DNA from 3 places in the Streptomyces sp. NPDC091387 genome. Region 3 is predicted to be linked to each of the others. Evidence: riboswitches for the same ligand, from Rfam matches in the RefSeq annotation. Region 3 holds a riboswitch; each other region holds the start of a gene.
The links. Region 3 has a riboswitch for S-adenosylmethionine ahead of ACIQM0_RS14515 (putative leader peptide). Riboswitches for the same ligand answer to the same signal wherever they lie in the genome.
Positions count from the first base shown of each region.

Region 1: linked by a shared signal. The riboswitch ahead of ACIQM0_RS07380 (aminotransferase class V-fold PLP-dependent enzyme) and the one ahead of ACIQM0_RS14515 (putative leader peptide) in region 3 are both predicted to bind S-adenosylmethionine.
Region 2: linked by a shared signal. The riboswitch ahead of ACIQM0_RS31145 (hypothetical protein) and the one ahead of ACIQM0_RS14515 (putative leader peptide) in region 3 are both predicted to bind S-adenosylmethionine.

Region 1 covers NZ_JBIVTZ010000003.1:111,706-118,301, reverse strand. The annotation lists gene ACIQM0_RS07385 (Lrp/AsnC family transcriptional regulator) at 1-243, shown strand, start outside; gene ACIQM0_RS07380 (aminotransferase class V-fold PLP-dependent enzyme) at 306-1,682, opposite strand; SAM riboswitch class IV at 1,855-1,972, opposite strand; gene trpD (anthranilate phosphoribosyltransferase) at 2,056-3,120, opposite strand; gene ACIQM0_RS07370 (ubiquinol-cytochrome c reductase cytochrome b subunit) at 3,247-4,872, opposite strand; gene ACIQM0_RS07365 (Rieske 2Fe-2S domain-containing protein) at 4,869-5,921, opposite strand; gene ACIQM0_RS07360 (c-type cytochrome) at 5,918-6,596, opposite strand, start outside.
Region 2 covers NZ_JBIVTZ010000017.1:155,071-161,666, reverse strand. The annotation lists gene ACIQM0_RS31160 (LLM class flavin-dependent oxidoreductase) at 520-930, opposite strand; gene ACIQM0_RS31155 (cytochrome P450) at 998-2,254, opposite strand; gene ACIQM0_RS31150 (cytochrome P450) at 2,251-3,546, opposite strand; gene ACIQM0_RS31145 (hypothetical protein) at 3,768-4,160, opposite strand; SAM riboswitch class IV at 4,210-4,319, opposite strand; gene ACIQM0_RS31140 (phosphocholine-specific phospholipase C) at 4,462-6,528, opposite strand.
Region 3 covers NZ_JBIVTZ010000006.1:146,043-152,638, reverse strand. The annotation lists gene ACIQM0_RS14530 (ABC transporter substrate-binding protein) at 1-917, opposite strand, end outside; gene ACIQM0_RS14525 (amino acid ABC transporter ATP-binding protein) at 1,014-1,871, opposite strand; gene ACIQM0_RS14520 (amino acid ABC transporter permease) at 1,868-2,872, opposite strand; SAM riboswitch class IV at 3,246-3,354, opposite strand; SAM riboswitch class IV at 3,474-3,619, shown strand; gene ACIQM0_RS14515 (putative leader peptide) at 3,597-3,722, shown strand; gene ACIQM0_RS14510 (glutathione S-transferase C-terminal domain-containing protein) at 4,013-4,696, shown strand; gene ACIQM0_RS14505 (ATP-binding cassette domain-containing protein) at 4,781-6,596, opposite strand, start outside.

The DNA of each region.
Region 1 (6,596 bases), on a different contig from region 3:
CGGATCCCCGAGATCGCCGAGGCCGTCGCGGCGCTGGACAGCGTCAGCGAGGTCTTCTCGGTCACCGGTACGTACGACCTGATCGCCATGGTCCGGGTGGCCAAGCACGACGATCTGGCCGACGTCATCCCCGGCCGGATCAGCAAGATCCCCGGCGTCGAGGGGACCGACACCCACGTGGCGTTCCGTACGTACTCGCAGCACGACCTGGAGGCGGCCTTCGCCATCGGCCTGGACGCATAGGTACATGCGTTCGGCCGGGTACGGACAGCTGTCCGTACCCGGCCGAACGTGTTTCACGCCCCTCAGACCTGGGCGGTACCCCGGTCCGGGACGCAACGGCCGTCCTCGGTGCGGTACTTCCACTGGGCGCCCTCGCTCACCAGCTCCTTGACCGCCCGCACGAAGCGCTCGATGTGCTCGTCCGGCGTACCGGCACCGAAGCTGACCCGGATCGCGTTGAGCGACCTCTCGCCCGGCTCGGCCTCCGGCGCACCGCACTCACCGACGTCCTGCGGGTCGCTGCCGAGCAGGGTGCGCACCAGCGGGTGGGCACAGAACAGTCCGTCGCGCACCCCGATGCCGTACTCGGCGGAGAGCGCCGCGGCGAAGTGCGAGCTGTTCCAGCCCTCCACCACGAAGGAGATGACGCCGACCCGCGGGGCGTCGTCACCGAACAGCGAGAGCACCTTGACCTCGGGGACCTCGGCGAGGCCGGCGCGGACCATGGTGACGAGCTGCTGCTCCCGGGCGACCAGGCCGTCGAATCCGGCCTCGGTGAGCGCCTTGCAGGCGGAGGCGATGGAGTAGACGCCGATAACGTTGGGGGAACCGGCCTCGTGGCGTGCGGCGGTGGTGTGCCACTCGACGTCCACCCCGCCGTCGGTGCGCCGGGCGACCTTGCGGGAGGCGCCGCCGCCGGCCAGGTAGGGCTCGGCGTCGCGCAGCCAGTCGGAGCGGCCGGCCAGGACGCCGGAGCCGAACGGCGCGTACAGCTTGTGTCCGGAGAAGGCGACCCAGTCCACGTCCAGCTCGGCGATGTCGACGGGGTGGTGCGGGGCCAGCTGCGCGGCGTCCAGCACGATCCGCGCGCCGTGGGCGTGCGCGGCGGCGGCGAGCTCCTTGACCGGCCACAGCTCACCGGTGACGTTGGAGGCGCCGGTGACGCAGACCAGCGCGGGGCCGTAGGGGTCACGGTCGGCGAGGGCCCGCTCCAGCGTGGCGACGGCCTGGGCGGGGGTGCGCGGGGCGTTCAGGTAGGTCACCCGGGCGTCGCGCCAGGGCAGCAGGGACGCGTGGTGCTCGGTCTCGAAGACGAAGACCTGGCAGTCGGCGGGGACCGCGGCGGCCAGCAGGTTGAGCGAGTCAGTGGTCGACCGGGTGAAGATCACCTGGTCGTCGGCGCGGCAGCCGAGGAACTCCGCGACGGTGACGCGGCTGGACTCGAAGAGGTCCGTGGAGAGCTGCGAGAGGTAGCCGGCGCCGCGGTGGACGCTGCCGTAGTACGGCGCGTACGCGGCGACGTCGTCCCACACCCGCTGCAGGGCCGGGGCGCTGGCGGCGTAGTCGAGCGCGGCGTAGGTGACCTCACCGCCGGTCACCAGCGGAACCCTCACATCCTTGCCCAGAACCGGCAGAGGGGCACAAATGGACTGGTCGGCGGCAGCGGTGAAGACAGACATGGCGGACTCCCGTAACAGGCAGGCGAATTCCGCGTGCCTGCGGGTACGCGGCAGCACGGAGGGAAGAAAAGAGGGTGTGCGGAGGAGGGCCGAAAAGCCCTATCGCATTCGCTTGCTCACAGAGGCTCCCTGAGGACCAGGACCCCACGGGTGGACGTCTAGGACGTCGAGGGGTCCGCGCTTGCCGCAGACCTCGCTGCCTACGGCCTGGTCTTCACCCGGGGCACCCCGCCACGGACGGAGGGTTGCCGGACAGCGGGCCGGGGCCGTAGTCGCTGTCACTCATGACCTGCCCAGCATCTTGCCATACGTACCGGAACGCGCAAGGCGCAGTCCATGATCTGGACTGCGCCCCGCCTCGCGTTCCGTACGGTCAGGCGTTGCTCGCCCTGACCCATCTCTCCAGCACCCGGCCGGCGGACCCGGAGTCGATGGACTCGGCTGCCTTCGCGATACCGGCGGCGAGCTGCTCGGTGAGCGTGCCCTCCCCCTGGTCCAGCGCGACCAGGGCCGCCGCCGAGTTGAGCAGGACGGCGTCCCGTACCGGGCCCCTCTCGCCGGCCAGCAGGCGGCGGGCCACATCGGCGTTGTACGAGGCGTCGGCGCCGCGCAGCGCTTCCACCGGCACCAGTTCCAGGCCGACGTCGCGCGGGTCGAAGGCCTGCTCGCGCACGACGCCGTCCCGGGCCACCCAGACCCGGGAGGTCGCGGTGGTGGTCAGCTCGTCCAGGCCGTCGTCGCCGCGGAAGACCAGCGCGGAGTTGCCGCGTTCCGCGAGCACGCCCGCGACGATGGGCGCCATCCGCAGGTCGGCGACGCCGATGGCCTGGGAACGGACCTGGGCCGGATTGGTGAGCGGGCCGAGGATGTTGAAGGTGGTCGGGGCACCGAGCTCCGACCGCGCCTTCGCCGCGTACCGCAGGGCGGGGTGGAACTTCACCGCGAAACAGAAGGTGATGCCCGCTTCCTCGGCCACCTCGACCACGCGCTGCGGCGGCAGGTCCAGGTTGACGCCGAGCTTGCCCAGGACGTCGGAGGAGCCGCTCGCGGAGGAGGAGGCGCGGTTGCCGTGCTTGACGACCTTGGCCCCGGCCCCCGCCACCACGATCGCGGACATGGTGGAGATGTTGACCGTCTTGGCCATGTCGCCGCCGGTGCCGACGATGTCGACCGTACGGCCGGGTACGTGGATGGTGGTGGCGTGCTCGTACATCGCACGGACCAGACCGGTGACCTCCGTGACGGTCTCGCCCTTGGCGCGCAGGGCGACCGCGAAGCCGGCGATCTGCACGTCGGTCGCCTCACCGCTCATGATGCGGTCCATCGCCCACGCGGTGTCGTCGGCGCTCAGGTCCTCGCCGCGCAGCAGCGGGGTCAGCACGCCGGGCCAGGAACGAGCCGCCACGCTGTCGCCGCCGACCGGGGTCACAACGTTCATGGTCCGCTCCTGGGGTCCACAGCCGATAAGGGGATGTGACCACCCTATCGAGCGCCGGGGACAGCGAAGAGCCCCGTCCATCGTATGGATGGGCGGGGCTCCTGCTGTGGCGATCAGTTCAGGTGATCAGTGGTGGCCGTGGCCGTCGGTGATCTCCTTGTACTCCTCGGCGGAAGGCTTGACGATCTGGTTGTTCTCGCCGTAGTAGCCCTTGCTGAGCTTGGCCCGCAGCTTCTCCACCGGCGACACCTTGCGCTTGACGCCGTTCTCGTCGACCAGCGGGCCGATTTCGACCGGCGCGTACTGCTCGTGCGCGGTGAGGGTGTGCAGCTGACCCTGCGACAGCGGCTCGTGGACCTCGACGAACTCACCGTGCGGCAGGCGCTTGATGAGCCCGGACTCGCGCCCGTGCAGCACCTTCTCCTTGTCCCGGCGCTGAAGGCCGAGGCAGATCCGCTTGGTGGCGATGAACGCGAGGACGGGAGCGACGAAGAAGGCGATCCGCACGAACCAGGTGATCGAGTTGATCGACAGATGGAAGTGCGTGGCCCAGAGGTCGTTGCCACCACCGACCAGCAGTACGAAGTACCACGTGATCCACGCGACGCCGAAGGCGGTGCGCGTCGGCGCGTTGCGCGGGCGGTCCAGGATGTGGTGCTCGCGCTTGTCCCCGGTGACCCAGGACTCGACGAACGGGTACACGGCGATCGCGACCAGCACGAGCGGGAAGACCATGAGCGGCACGAGCACACCCAGGACCAGCGTGTGGCCCCAGAGGTTGATCTCCCAGCCTGGCATCACACGGATCAGGCCCTCGGAGAACCCCATGTACCAGTCGGGCTGCGCGCCGGTGGACACCTGGTCCGGGCGGTAGGGCCCGATGGCCCAGATCGGGTTGATCGAGGCGATGCCCGAGATGGCGGCGATGACGCCGAAGACCAGGAAGAAGAACCCTCCGGCCTTCGCCATGTACACCGGCAGCAGCGGCATGCCGACCACGTTCTTGTTGGTCCGGCCGGGACCCGCGAACTGCGTGTGCTTGTGGTAGAAGACCAGGATGAGGTGCGCCACCAGCAGCCCCATCATGATGCCGGGCAGCAGCAGGATGTGGACCGAGTAGAACCGGGCGATGACATCGCCGCCCGGGAACTCCCCGCCGAACAGGAACATCGACAGGTACGTGCCGACGATCGGCATGGACAGGATCGCGCCCTGCATGAACCGGACACCCGTACCCGAGAGCAGGTCGTCAGGGAGCGAGTAGCCGGTGAAGCCGGTGAACATACCGAGCACGAACAGCAGGAAGCCGAACAGCCAGTTGATCTCACGCGGCTTGCGGAACGCGCCCGTGAAGAAGACACGCATCATGTGCACGAACATGCCGGCCAGGAAGATCAGCGCGGCCCAGTGGTGGATCTGCCGGACCAGCAGACCACCGCGGACGTCGAAGCTGATGTTCAGCGTCGAGGCGTAGGCCTCGGACATCCGGATGCCCTGCATGGGCTCGTACGGGCCGTGGTACACGACCTCGTTCATGCTCGGGTGGAAGAACAGCGTCAGGTACACACCCGTGAGGATGATGATGATGAAGCTGTAGAGGCAGATCTCACCGAGCATGAAGGACCAGTGGTCCGGGAAGATCTTGCGCATGTTGGCCTTGGCCAGGGAGTAGATCCCCAGCCGGCCGTCCGCCCAGTCGGCCATCTTCTCACCGGCGGGCGCCTTGCGCTTCGTATCGGTCGCAGTACTCATCCGCGCTCCCAGAATGCAGGACCGACGGGCTCTTCGAAGTCACCGAGCGCCTCGAGGTTGCCCTCGCTGTTCACGCCGATCCGCAGCTGCGGAAGGGCGTGACCGGCCGGACCGAAGATGACGCGGGCGCCGTCGGAGAGGTCGAAGGTTGACTGGTGGCACGGGCAGAGCACGTGGTGCGTCTGCTGCTCGTACAGGCTGATCGGGCAGCCGACGTGGGTGCAGATCTTCGAGAAGGCCACGATGCCCTCGTGGGCCCACTCCCGCTCGCGCTTGTCCTTGATGTTGGACGGCTCGATGCGGATGATCATCAGCGCGGCCTTGGCGATCTGCTTCTGGAAGTCCTCCGCGTGCTCCTCCAGGCCCTCGGGCATGGCGAAGGTCAGCGAACCGACGGCCACGTCCTCGGGACGGAGGGGCTGCATGGTGTTCATGTTGACGAGCTGCTTGCCCTTGGCCCACAGGGTGGAGCGGAGCTTCTTCTCCGGCAGCGGACCGAGGTCGCGCAGCAGCACCACACCGGCGAGCGGCACCAGGGCCAGCGCGCCGAACATGGTGTTGCGGATCAGCTTGCGCCGGCCGAACGCGGACTCCTCGGCACCGGCCGCGAAGTCGGCGAGAACCTTCGCCTTGACCTCGGGCTCGGCCGAGATCGCGTGCCGCTCGTCGGCGACCTCCACGTCGGACATCAGGGTGCGCGCCCAGTGGACGGCTCCCGCGCCGATCGCGAAGAGCGCCACGCCCAGGGTCAGCCCCAGGGAGAAGTTGAGCGCGCTCACATGACCGAACGGGAAGATGTAGACGATCTTGTCGACCGGGAAGATGACGTAGGAGGCGATGAAGCCGACCGTCGCCAGCATGGACAGCGTGAACATGAACGCGACCGCGCGCTCGGACCGGTCCGCGGCCCGTTCGTCGATGTCCTGGACGCGCGGCTGGTGAGCCGGGAGTCCCGGGTCGGCGAACGGATCGTCCGCGCCCTCTACCGCGCCGTGCGCGGGGGCCTGCTCTGCGGGCAGGTTCTCTTCTGGAATCTCTTGGCTACTCATGACTTCTTGGCCTTAGCGGTGTGGGCCGCGACCCAGACGGCAACTGCGATCAGTGCGCCGAGCCCGAAGATCCAGCCGAACAGACCCTCGCTGACCGGACCGAGACCGCCGAGCTTGAGGCCACCGGGGCTCTCGGACTCAGCGCTGTTCACGGTCTGGATGTACGCGATGATGTCCTTCTTCTGCTGATTGGGCATCGTCGTGTCGGGGAAGGACGGCATGCTCTGAGGACCGGTCTGCATGGCCTCGTACATGTGCTTCGGGTCCACGCCCTCAAGGCTGGGAGCGTACTTGCCCTTGGTCAGGGCACCGCCCTGACCCGTGAAGTTGTGGCACTGGGCGCAGTTGGTACGGAACAGGTCGCCGCCCTTGGCCACGTCCGCGCCCTCAGGGCTGACCTGGCTCTTGGTGGGGACGATCGGGCCGGCGCCGAGCGACGCGACGTACGCCGCGAGCTGGTCGATCTCGGCCTGGTTGTAGATGACCTTCTTCTTCGGTACCTGGGCACCCGGCTGCTGCGCCGGCATGCGGCCCGTACCGACCTGGAAGTCCACGGCGGCGGAACCCACGCCGACAAGCTGGGGCCCGTCGGTGGTTCCCTCACCGCCGGTTCCGTGGCAGCTGGCGCAACCGACGGAGTACAGCTTCTTGCCCTCGTCGATGGCGAGGGACTGG
Region 2 (6,596 bases), on a different contig from region 3:
CGAAGCGCTTCGACTTCCCATCATTTGGCTGTGACATACACAGATGGTGCGAGCCTAGACCCACACGCACAACGTGTCCATAGTTCAGTCGAAGCGCTTCGACTCGCTGGTTCACGCCCTGTTCCGCGCCGCTGCCGACCATGACGGCCGTCGTCCGGCTACCGCCACGATATGCCGGACGGCCGGCCCTGGACATCGGCGGGACCGGTGCGTCAGCGGTCCGGGAGGCCCGCGGGGGTCGCGGCGGTGCCGAGGGTGAGCAGTCCGGCGCCGAGCAGGAGCGCGGGCTTCGCGTGCCCGCTGCGCAGGACGGCGGTGGCGGTAGGCAGCGGGAGGAGCAGGAGGCCGGAGACGGTGGCGCAGTGGCCGCGGACGTACCGGAAGCACAGGGGAAGGAAGACGCCGCGCCGGGCAGAGACCGGCCGCCGGCCGCCCGATCCCCGCCACGTCGAGGCGGCCGGAGGGTGCTGAGGCGGGCCGTCGCGCCTGCGGGCGCCGCGACGCCGGTGCCCAGGGGCCTCAGTTCTGCCGGGGCAGCAGTTCCGTCTCGAACCGGTCCAGGGACTCGTCGAACAGCGCCCCGCGCCGCCCCTCCGGCGCGGGGAACAGCTCTCGTTCGCCGGGCCGGGCGGGCTGCAGCCCGAACACCGGCAGCACCCGCCGGGGCGCCAGGCCCGCCGGCGAGGCCAACTGCGCGGCGATCAGCACCGGGTGACGGCCCGGCAGCACCGTCACCGAGGTGCCGGCCTTGAGCCGGGTGGTCCGGGACAGGGCGTGGGCCATTACGATGAGGGGGTCGACGGCGTCCGAGCGGATGTGCTCGGACAGCCAGAGGGAATCCAAGCCGTCACGTTCGAGACGGTCGACGATCCGGCTGAAATCCGGCAGGGGCGACCCGGCGCCGAGTCCCGCTCCGAAGCGGACTTTCATGACGGCCACAGTACGCGCGCCGCCGGCCGGCCCCGGTGGGGATGTCGCCCCGCGGCGTTGCCCGGACTCAGGCGTCGAGCAGTACGGGGAAGGCCTCCATGTCGTTCTGCGTCATCACCGGAAGCTTGCGGATGTCCGCGTCCGGCACCGCGAGCCGCAGCCGGGGGAAGCGCCCGAAGAGAGCCGGCAGGGCTATCCCCGCCTCGACCCGGGATAGCGCGGCGCCGGGGCAGATGTGCGGGCCGTGGCCGAAGGTCATGTGCCGGATGGGGGTGGGGCGGGTGATGTCGAAGGCGTCCGCGTCGGCGCCGTGCTGCTCGAGGTCCCGGCCGATCACCCGGTAGGAGATGACCACGCCCTCGCCCTTGGCGATGACGTCGTCACCCACCTGGATGTCCTCGGTGGCGAACCGCATCAGCAGATGGGTGGTCGGGGTGTCCCACCGCAGCGTCTCCTCGATCACGGTCTCCCAGGAGACCTCCCCGTCGAGGACCATCCGCAACTGTTCCGGGTGCGCCAGGAGGGCTCGTACGGCGTTGAGGATGAGCCCGATGGTGGTCTCGTGGCCGGCCGCGACCATCGCCTTGAGGTTGCCCACCACCTCTTCCTCTGTGAGGGGCTCCCCGCCCTCCTCCGCGAGAATCAGCCCGGAGGTCAGGTCATCGGTGGGGCGTGCCGCCTTCTCCCGCACGAGCCCTGAGTAGAAGACGTCCAACTCGGCCAGCAGGGCGAGCCGTTCGTCCTGCGGGGTGAGCATCGAGAAGAAGGCCTTGTACTGCCTGGTCAGCATGGCGTTCTCGGCGGGGTCCACGCCCATCAGCATGCCGACGACCCGCATCGGCAGCGGCTGGGCGAACACCGACTTGAGGTCGACGACGGCCCCGTCCCTGCCGCCGTCGGCGAGTGCGTCCAACAGCTCCTGGGTGAACTTCTCGATGTCGGGCCTGATGGCCTCCAGCCGGCGGGGCGTGAGCGCCTGGGAGGTCTTGGTCCGCAGCCGCCGGTGCTCGGCGCCGTCCACGGTGAACATGGACCGCCCGGCGTCGATCATCCCGATGAGCGGCCACTCACGCGTCACCTCGCCGCTCTGCCACAGCCCCCAGGCGTCGATGTCCTTCACCAGCCGCGGGTCGACGAGGAGTTCACGTGCGTCGGCATACCGGGTGATGGTCCAGGCGGGTATGCCGAGCAGGTCGATCCGGGCGAGCCGCCCGGCGTCGCGCAGCCGCGCCGTCTCACCGTCCAGGTCCTGGACCATGGGGTCGATGACAACGGTCCCGCGGTCCGGGGCAGCTGTGTGCGCGGCGGCGTGAGGGCAGGTCACGAGAGGTCTCCTGTCGTACGAACGGGGGTGAACCGGACGGGGAGCGAGGTCGTCCCGCGCAGAAACGCGGAGGGCCGCCGTACGAGGTCCGCGACGGCGACGCCCAGCTCGAGGTCGGGCAGCCGGTCGAGCAGCACCTCGATGCCGGTACGCGCGATGGTCTCGGCGATCTCCTGAGCGGAGAAGGGGCACCGGTACTCGCCGTGGCTGAAGGCGAGATGCGCGCCGTTGCCCCCTTGGGCGGAGGCAGCGCTGCCGGACAGGCTCTGCCTGATCAGCGGATCGGTGTTGGCGGCGCCGAGCCCGAGCAGCAGCATGTCCCCCGCCCTGATCCGCTGCCCGCCGAGCTGGGTGTCCCGGGCGGCCCAGCGTCCGGCGAGGATCTGCGTCGGCGCGTCCTCCCAGAGCACCGCGTTCATGGCCTCGGCCACGCTGCGCCGCCCGCCCGCCATCGATTCGGCGAACTCGTCCTCGGTGAGCATCAGCCGCAGGGAGTTACTGATCCAGTCAGCGGTGGTGAGGTGCCCGGCGGCCGTGATGGCCATCAGGTCGAGCATGTACTCCTCGTCGGTGAACGCCTCGGGGAAGGCGAGCATCCGGGAGGTCACGTCGTCCCCGGGCTCGGCCCGCTTGGCGGCGACCAGCCGCCGCATGTGCTCCCCGAATCGCAGATGGGCCTCCTGTGCGCCCGGACCACCGTCGGCCAGGTCCTTCAACACCTGCGCGATATGGGCGCCTTCGTCATCGGGGAACCCGACCAGCCGTGCGAGGACGAGCACGGGTAAGGGCTCGCAGAAGTCGGCGACGAGGTCGGCGGCACCCCGGCTGCACACGGCGTCGATCAGCCGGTCGGCCAGCTCCTCGCAGTGGTTGCGGATCTCGAACGGATCGGCCCCTTCGAGGGCGGGTCCGACCATCCGGGCGTGGCGCCGGTGCTCGTCCCCCGCGCTGAAGTAGATGGACGGCAGCGGCCGCCCGACCATGGGCAGCAGCGGCCAGTCCTCGGGGATGTGCTCCCACTGGTTCCACAGACCGACATCGCGCGGGAACAGCTCGCCGTCGCTGGTGACTTGATGGAGTTCGCGGTATCCGATGACCAGCCAGGCGGGGAACCCGCCCGGCAGCTCCACGGGGACGACCGGCCCGTGATCACGGCGCATGGCGCGGTAGACGGCCTGTGGCTCGGTCTGGAACGAGGGGCCGCCGAGCGGCACGGCCCCGGGCCTCGTGTGTGCGGGGCACTCCGGAGGGGGCGAGGCGGGCTCGGGCCGTGCGGAGGATGGGCGCGTCATCGTCCTGACTCCTGTGGCGGAAGCTTCACGCGTCACGATCGTGCGATCAACGCACGCCCACTATAAGGATTTTATGTGATGCCACAGCGGTCAACGGCGATCAAATGTGCAGTCAGAGCGAAGCAACTGGCCGACATCTGCGCACAATTGACCAACATCTGCGGGTACCGCCCCGGCCACCCGGAGCCGGTGGGCGGCCAGCGCGCCCGGCCGGACCCGGACTACGACCGCCCGGAACCCTGGGCATCGCACAAATCGCCGCCCTCCAGGGCGACGTTGACGAGCGCGGCGGCCGGGTCTTCTCCGTCCACCAGCTTCAGCGCGTGCCACCGGGACAGCCAGTACACGCGTCCGCGATGACCGGCGAGTGTCTCCCGCAGCACGTCCGGAGAGTGCGTCCAGACCGCTGGAAGGGCGCCCGCGTAGTCGAACGCGGCACGCAGCTCGACCCACCCGTCGTCCCGGACGTCACCGGCGGTCAGCAGTATCTCGACGGCCTGGCCGGGCTCCTGCCGGCACTTCTTGGCATGGATCCAGTGCACCTGGTGGCCTGCGGCGTACCGGTCGCAGCCGTCGCTCCGCACGGAGCCGTTCTCGGTGAGATGACGCAGCATGGTGGGTCCCGCCTTCCGGGGATGATGGACCCCGAGCGCTCTGCACCGCGGTCCGCTGTTCCCCGCACCTCGCGCACGGGGCAGGTCGTCACCCGGAGCACCCGCAGCGGAGCGGGGTGCCGTCCAGCCAGCCGGGGCTGCGCGCTGGAACTCATGACCCGACGAAAACCCTAACGCACCCGTGGGACAGACCCCGACGGACGGCGCACGCACAGCCGACGGACGGTCAGGGGAGGCGCAGGCGCGGGCCGAACCCGACCCGCGCCCCCTTGCCCCTCACCTGCCACTCCGTCGGGCTCGGTCAGCAGGTGACGAAGCCCGGGTCGCTCGTTCCTGCCTTGCCCGTCTCGACGTGCCCGGCGAACCGCCGCAGGAACGTGGCGTCCGCGTCCGACACCACCGTGATGTCGTACCAGCGCCGGCTCCCTCGCAGGTCAACGGCGTGCTTCACGGTCGCCCCCGCACGCACCGCGAAGGTCTGCGCCCCGCCGCCATAGGTGTCCGCGTTCCGCACGGTCAACTGGACTGTCCTCGTACCAGCATGAGTGAAAGTCAGTTCGAGTCCTCCGCTCGACGGGTCATGACGTGCGGTCACCTCCGGCCCTGCCGCCTTTCCGGGCCCCCGGAAAGCGCGCAGGAACCCGTTCGGGCCGTGCACGGTGAGGTCGGTCACGTCCTTCGAGTAGGCCGTGTTCCAGCTGTCGGCGAGCGTCTTGCCCGCCTCTGTGGTGTAGGTCCAGGGTCCGTCGGTGCGGTTCGCCGACGTCACCAGGAACTGCGCCCCGGCCGCGTCGCCGCCACTGAAGGTCAGCCGGTACTTACCGGAGGCCGGGTCGGCCGCCCCGTCCACGAGGGGCGCGTACCGCAGCGGCCGGGTGGGCCGCGAGCCGGGCTCCTGCTTCGGCACACTGCCGGAGACCGGCGGCACCGGTACGTAGTCGGGGTGCCGGCCGTTGTCCGGCGGCGCGTATCCGTCCGTGGAGGGCAGCGAGACGGGCGCGGTGTCGGTACGGCTGAAGTCGAAGGCCGAGGTCAGATCGCCGCAGACGGTGCGCCGCCAGGGCGAGATGTTGGGCTCGTGCACGCCGAAGCGCTCCTCCATGAACCGGATCACGGAGGTGTGGTCGAAGACCTCCGAACACGAGAACCCGCCGGTGCTCCACGGGGACACGACCGTCATGGGCACGCGCTGGCCGAGGCCGTACGGCCCGGCCGCGTAACGGAGGTCGCCGGGGAAGTGGTCGGCGGAGGTGTCCACGGTGGAGAGCCCCTGCGCGGCCCCGGACGGGACGAACGGCGGCACGACGTGGTCGAAGAATCCGTCGTTCTCGTCGTAGGTGACGAAGAGCGCGGTCCGGCCCCACACCTCGGGGTCGGAGGTCAGCGCGTCCAGCACCTGCGAGATGTACCAGGCGCCGTAATTGGCAGGCCAGTTAGGGTGCTCGCTGTAGGCCTCGGGCGAGACGACCCACGAGACCTGGGGAAGCGTCCCGGCCCGGACGTCGGCCTTGAGGTCGTCGAGGAGCCCGTCACCGTTCTTGACGTCGGTACCGGTGCGCGCCTTGTCGAAGAGGGGATCGCCGGGCTTGGCGTTGCGATAACTGTTGAAGTAGAGCAGCGAGTTGTCGCCGTAGGTCCCCCGGTAGGCGTCGTCGATCCACCCCCAGGAGCCGGCGGCGTCGAGCCCGTCGCCGATGTCCTGGTAGACCTTCCACGACACCCCGGCCTCCTCCAGCCGCTCGGGGTAGGTCTTCCAGCCGTACCCCGTCTCGTCGTTGCCCAGCACGGGCCCGCCGCCGGTGCCGTCGTTGCCGGTGTACCCGCTCCACAGGTAGTAGCGGTTCGGGTCGGTCGAGCCGAGGAACGAGCAGTGGTACGCGTCGCAGACGGTGAACGCGTCGGCGAGCGCGTAATGGAACGGGATGTCCTCACGGTTGAGGTGCGCCATCGTCGTGGCGGTCTTGGCCGGCACCCACTGGTCGTACGCGCCCTTGTTCAACGCCCGGTGACCGCCGGCCCAGTCGTGGTTCAGGTCCTGGAGGAACTGCAGCCCGAGATCGTCGGCCGGCGGCCGGAACGGCAGCACTTCCTTGCCGAGAACGTCCTTCTGGTGCCACACCGGCTTCCCACTGGGCAGCGTGACCGGACGCGGGTCACCGAAACCGCGCACACCCTTCATGGTCCCGAAGTAGTGGTCGAAGGAACGATTCTCCTGCATCAGTACGACGATGTGCTCGACGTCCTTGAGCGTGCCTGTACGGCCCTTCGCGGGCAGTGACGCGGCACGGGCGATGCTGCTCGACAACGCGGAGAAGGCGACCGTGCCTCCGGCGAGCTGCAGGAGGCGGCGACGGTTCAGTTCTGCCATGAGTGAGGGCCTCTGTGGGGTGAGGGGACGTAAGGGCGAAAGCGACTGGAGTGTTCCAGAATCGGTAG
Region 3 (6,596 bases):
GCGATGGGCTTCGCCAGTCCGCTGCCCTTCTTCGACGTGGCGGCGATGAGCCCCTGGAGCGTCGCGCCGGCGCCGGAGAACTGGCCCGCGCTACGCGTCGGCGTGGGGGTCTTCGCGGTCTGGGTGATGTGGTAGGCGATGCCGGGATTAGGGCCGAAGGAGGAGTCGATCTTCCCGCTGGACAGCGCCAGGGCCGTGGCGTTGCCGTCCTGGTAGTACTTGACGGTGAGCTTCTTGCCCTCCTTCGCCAGCTTCGCCTTCCACTCCAGCAGGATCCGCTCCTGGTTGGTGCCGGCGCTGACGGAGACGGTCTTGCCCGCCAGGTTGCGGTAGTCGCCGTCGAAGTTCCAGGTGCTCTTCTTCAGCGCCTCGAAGGCGAGGTTGTCCGCCCGGTAGGAGGCGAACTCGTACTTCTTCTTGCGCTCCTCGGTGTCGGTGACATTCGACAGCGCCACGTCGAACTTGCCGCTGTCGATGCCGACGAACATGTTCTCCCAGGTCGAGTTCTTCATCTCCGGCCTGAGCCCGAGGACCGCGGCGATCAGCCGGCCGAGGTCGGGTTCGGCGCCGGTGAAGGTCTTCTGGTCCTCGCCCACGTATACCAGCGGAGGGTACCCGGCAGGCAGCGCGCCCAAGCCGATCACCAACGTGCCCTTCTCGGCCACCGACTTGGGGAGCCCTGCGCTGATCGACGTCACCTCGGACACCTTGAGCTCGGTCTGCTTGGCGGCGCCGTTGGAGAGTGCGCCGATGGTGACCGATCCGGCCGGCGCGCTGTCGGTCCTGGTCGCGGCGTCACCCGCACCGCCGCACGCGGCGAGCCCGGCGGCGAGAGAGGCGACGGCCGCGGCGGCGGTGACGCCGCGGAGGAATCTGCTGCGGCGACTGGGGGAGGGCGTGAGGGCGAGGGTGCGCATGATGGCTGTCCTTGTCGGGTGCGGTGAGGGCGTACGGGTGAGGTCGCGCCGTGAAGTGGGTACGGGATCAGGGGTGTTGGGTTGGAGGTTTCGGGATCAGAGCACTTTGCTCAGGAAGTCCCTGGTCCGCTCGTGCTGCGGGTGGTCCAGCACCTGCTCGGGCGGGCCCTGTTCGACGATTCGGCCTTCGTCCATGAAGACGACCCGGTCGGCGACCTCACGGGCGAACCCGATCTCGTGCGTGACGACCAGGAGGGTGGTTCCGCTGCCGGCCAGGTCCTTGATCACGGCCAGCACCTCGCCGACCAGCTCGGGGTCGAGCGCGGAGGTCGGCTCGTCGAAGAGGATGACGCCGGGCCGCAGGGCGAGGGCGCGGGCGATGGCCACGCGCTGCTGCTGCCCGCCGGACAACTGCCGCGGGTAGGCGGCGGTCCGGTCCGCGAGCCCCACGCGGGCGAGGAGGCCGCGGGCCAGTTCCCTCGCCTGGGGCCTGGTCAGCTTTCCGGTCGCCACCGGAGCCGCGGCCACGTTGTCCAGCACGGTCAGGTGCGGGAAGAGATTGAAGTTCTGGAAGACGAAGCCGATCCGGCTGCGCTGCGCCAGGATGGCCCGCTCGCTCAGCTCCTTGAGGCGACCGCGGTGCCTGCGTACGCCGATCAGCTCGCCGTTGAGGCTGACATGGCCGATCTCGGGCTTCTCCAGGTGGTTGATCACCCGTAGGAGCGTGGACTTGCCGGAGCCGGACGGCCCGAGGACGACCGTGACCTCGCCGGGCCTTACGGTCAACGCCACGCCTTCCAGAACGCGTTGGGATCCGTACCACTTGTGCACATCGTGCACCTCGACCGCGGCGGGGCGTACCGCGAGCACTCGGCCGGTCTCCTGCGCCCCAGCCGTACCGGCCGCCTCCGCCTTCTCGGCCGTCCCGGTCTTCTCGGTCGTCTCGGCGCTCATATCGCCGTCTCCTTCCGGACCCGGGCCCGCAGATCGCCGAGGCCGGTCCGCAGCTTCTGCAACGGGGTCAGCGGCAGGGTGCGCAGCGCGCCCCGCGAGTAGTGCCGCTCGACGTAGAACTGGATGACGGACACGACGCTGGTGAGAATCAGGTACCAGACGGTGGCCACCAGCAGCAGCGGCACGATGTCGCCGGGGTAGCTGCTGCCCATGCTCTGCACGGAGCCGAACAGGTCGAGCAGAGAGACGTAGAAGACCAGCGAGGTGCCCTTGATCAGGCCGATCAGCTGGTTGACGTAGTTCGGGGTGATGGAGCGCAGGGCCTGCGGAAACACGATCTTCGCGAACTGGTAGCGCCTCGGGAGGCCGAGGGCCGAGGCCGCCTCGTGCTGGCCCTGGTCGACGGAGAGGATGCCGCCGCGGACCACTTCGGAGGCGTACGCCGCCTCGTTGAGGCTCAGGCCGATGACGGCGACGGCCATGTCGGTGGCGAGGCGGGACTCGTCGAACGTGAAGAACGCCGGGCCGAACGGCACTCCGATGCTCAGCGTCCGGTAGAGCGCGCTGAAGTTGTAGAGGAACAGCAGGACCACGATCAGCGGCACCGATCGGAAGAGCCAGGTGTAGCCCCAGCTGACCCCACGCAGCACCGGGCTCGGGGAGAGCCTGGCCAGTGCCAGCAGTACGCCGCCGAGCAGTCCCAAAGCGGCGCTGTACACGGTGACTTCGAGGGTGATGAGCAGGCCGTCGAGGATCGTGGGCCGCAGGAACCAGTACGAGAACCGGTCCCACTGGTAGAAGGGATTGGTCACCAGGCCGTGGACGATCTGGGCGACCAGCACGAGCACGACGGCTGTGATGATCCAGCGGCCGGGGCGCAGCAGGGGAAGGACCCGCTGCGCCGCCAGGGGCTTCGGCGCGGCGGGCGGGTGGAGGCGGGGGGCCGCCTCGGCGGGCGGCGCTGATCCGGAGGACACAGCGATGCCAGGGGATTCACTCACGGAGGGCTCCAGCGGATTCGGACAGTCCGGACCGCGGACGGCGGCGACGCCGCACCGATCGGGGACGAATCGGCGGGACGCGGCACACGGCACGGGACGGGGGCCGGGCAGGGAGAGGGCGCACCGCGACAGCGGTGGACGTCAAGAACGCGGAGAGCAGAGGCCCGGAAGGCAGAGGCCGGGAAGGGCTGGGCCGGGAATGCCGTCAGGCTTGACAGAGCACGCGTGAAACGGCGCTACACAGTGCGCTGTTGACGCGCTGCAGGTCGACGGAGCGGTCCGCGCAGAGCAGCAGGGCGCGGCCGCGGGACCGCCAGGCAGCCATCCCCTCAGCTGCGTGCATCGCTCTCACCGTCACCATTCCGCCCCGTGGGGCCTACACTCCCGCCGAACGTCATCCGGTCCGGACCGAACCTGGGCACCCCACCGCGTACGAGGGTTGCCGGCCGGCGCACCAGGGATTTCCGCTGACGCTCATGACCGTTCTGCGCCGCAAGTTAGGCACGGCCGGAAACGAATGTCAACGCCGGTGACCACCAGGCGAGACGGCCCGTGCGGCCTTCTTGACTGCGTCACGTGACGCACCGAAACTGACATGGACGGTCACGATTGTCAGCGCCTCCTGTGCGGGATTCTCCTGCTCAGGCGGTTATCGGCCCCGGCCCGCTGGCAGGCAACCCTTCCACCGCGACGGGGTGCCCCGGGTGACGACCGGGTCCCGCCGGTGCGGCGGGGCAAGCGTGGTCTCGCGTCTCGCGAGCCCCGAAGTCGGGACCGGTGGGAATTGTCCAGGAACGGCTTGACGAGGCGCCTGCACATCGATCTGCTGCGTGTCTCCAGCGCTTACTAGCCCGGACAGATCCGGACGCGTACCGGACCGCTCGGTCCGTCCGGACCGGTACGAGAGCGCAGCCATTCCACATCCGGCCGCTGGTGCCCACAAGGCGGCGGTGGCTTCCTCGTTCCCGCAGGGATTCCCACCGGGATTCCCATAGGAGAGTCATGCCCGAGACAGTTTCGCGCAGTTCCAGTTCACGCGGTCCCGGTTCGCGCAGTTCCGGCACAGGCAACTCGATGGCATGCGGCCCGGTTTCCCCGGGTCCGAGTCCGTGCGCCACGCAGCCTCGTCCCGCGGCTGCCGTGCAGCCCTCCCGCATCCACAGCCGTATCGGTGTCGGTCTGGCCGGCGGCTTCTACCCGGCGCCGCACCGCTACGAGCTCTTCCTGTCGGCGAGTTGTCCGCGCTCGCTCCGCATCTCGATCACTCTCGGCCTGCTCGGCCTCAAGGACTCGGTCGCCACCACGATCCTGGGACACCCCACCGAGACACCCGGCGCGTTCGCCTCGCTGCGCAGCGCGTACGAGGCGACGATGCACCACTACGACGGACCGCTGACGGCGCCCGCGCTGTGCGACCGGTGGAGCGGACGGATCGTCAGCAACCACACCCCCGACATCCTGCGCGACCTCGCGGGCCTGCTGTCCGGCCATGACGAGGCCTGCCCCTCCGCTCTGCGCCCGCCGGGACTCATCGCGGACATCGACGCCCTCCGTGACCTGCTGGACTGCGACGTCACCCCGGACGCCGGGCCCGCGGAGCGATCGGCGACGCTGGACCTGCTGGATCACCGCCTCGACCTGCGGCCCTACGTACTGGGCGGGGAACTGACGGCGGCGGATGTGGACCTGTGGGTCGCGCTCGTCCGTCTCGGCCCGGCCGCACTCGGCGACCGTCCTCGGCTCCGGGAGTACGTGGGCCGCCTGCGCGACCACCCCGCCTTCCCCGACGCGCAGGAGCGGGACGACGGCCTCCGGCCCGCGTAGTTGGGCGCACCGGAGCCGGTGAAGGCCCCGGTGCACCTCTCGTTCAACGCGACATTCAGGTCAACCTCTTGTCCAACGGCTCCCTCAGGCGCCGACGTAGGCCGCGAGGTGCCGGCCGGTGAGGGTGGAGCGGTCGGCGACGAGGTCGGCGGGGGTGCCCTCGAAGACGAGCCTGCCGCCGTCGTGGCCGGCGCCGGGGCCGAGGTCGACGATCCAGTCGGCGTGCGCCATGACCGCCTGGTGGTGCTCGATCACGATGACCGACTTGCCGGAGTCCACGAGCCCGTCGAGCAGGCCGAGCAGTTGCTCGACGTCGGCGAGGTGGAGGCCGGTGGTCGGTTCGTCGAGGACGAGGATGCCGCCCTTCTCGCCCATGTGCGTGGCCAGCTTGAGCCGTTGCCGCTCACCGCCGGACAGCGTGGTGAGCGGCTGGCCGAGGCTGAGGTAGCCGAGCCCGACGTCGGCGAGCCTGCCCAGGACGCGGTGCGCGGCCGGTGTGCGCGCCTCGCCGTCGCCGAAGAACTCCTCGGCCTCGGTCACCGACATGGCGAGCACCTCGCTGATGTCGCGGCCGCCGAGGTGGTATTCGAGCACCGAGGCCTGGAACCGCTTGCCCTCGCACTCCTCGCAGACGGTGGAGACACCCGCCATCATCGCAAGGTCGCTGTAGATGACGCCGGCACCGTTGCAACCGGGGCAGGCACCTTCGGAGTTGGCGCTGAACAGGCCCGGTTTCACGTCGTTGGCCTTGGCGAACGCCTTGCGGATCGGATCGAGCAGTCCGGTGTACGTCGCGGGGTTGCTCCGTCGCGAGCCGCGGATCGCACCCTGGTCGATCGCCACCACCCCGTCCAGGCCCGAGACCGAACCGTGGATCAGGGAGCTCTTGCCGGAACCGGCGACGCCGGTGACGACGGCGAGGACCCCGAGCGGGATGTCGACGTCGACGTCGCGCAGGTTGTTCGTCTGCGCGCCGCGGATCTCCAGCGAGCCGGTGGGCTTGCGCAGGGTGTCCTTGAGGGTCGCCCGGTCGTCGAAATGGCGGCCCGTGACGGTGTCCCCGGCCCTCAGTCCCTCGACGCTGCCCTCGAAGCAGACGGTTCCGCCCGCTGTTCCGGCGCCGGGGCCGAGGTCGACGACGTGGTCGGCGATAGCGATCGTCTCCGGCTTGTGCTCCACGACGAGCACCGTGTTGCCCTTGTCCCGCAGGCGCAGCAGCAGGTTGTTCATCCGCTGGATGTCGTGGGGGTGCAGGCCCGCGGTGGGCTCGTCGAAGACGTAGGTGGTGTCGGTGAGCGAGGATCCGAGATGGCGGATCATCTTGACGCGCTGTGCCTCGCCCCCCGACAGCGTGCCCGTCGGCCGGTCGAGCGCGAGGTAGCCGAGTCCGATCTCCACGAACGAGTCGAGGGTCTGCCCCAGCGCGGTGAGCAGGGGTGCCACCGAGGGTTCGTCGAGGTCGCGGATCCAGGCGGCCAGGTCGCTGGTCTGCATCGCGCAGGCGTCGGCGATACTGATCCGGTTGATCTTCGACGACCTGGCTCCCTCGCTGAGCCGGGTGCCCTCGCACTCGGGGCAGGTGGTGAAGGTGACGGCCCGCTCCACGAACGCCCGGATGTGCGGTTGCAGCGCTTCCTTGTCCTTGGACAGGAACGACTTCTGGATCCGGGGGACGAGACCCTCGTAGGTGAGGCTGACGCCTTCGACCTTGACCTTGGTCGGCTCCCGGTAGAGGAAGTCCTGCATCTCCTTCTTGGTGTACTTGCGGATCGGCTTGTCCGGGTCGAGGAAGCCCGATTCCGTGTAGACCCGGACGGTCCAGAAGCTGTCGGACTTCCAGCCGGGGATGGTGAAGGCGCCCTCGGCGAGCGACTTGGAGTCGTCGTAGAGCTGGGTGAGG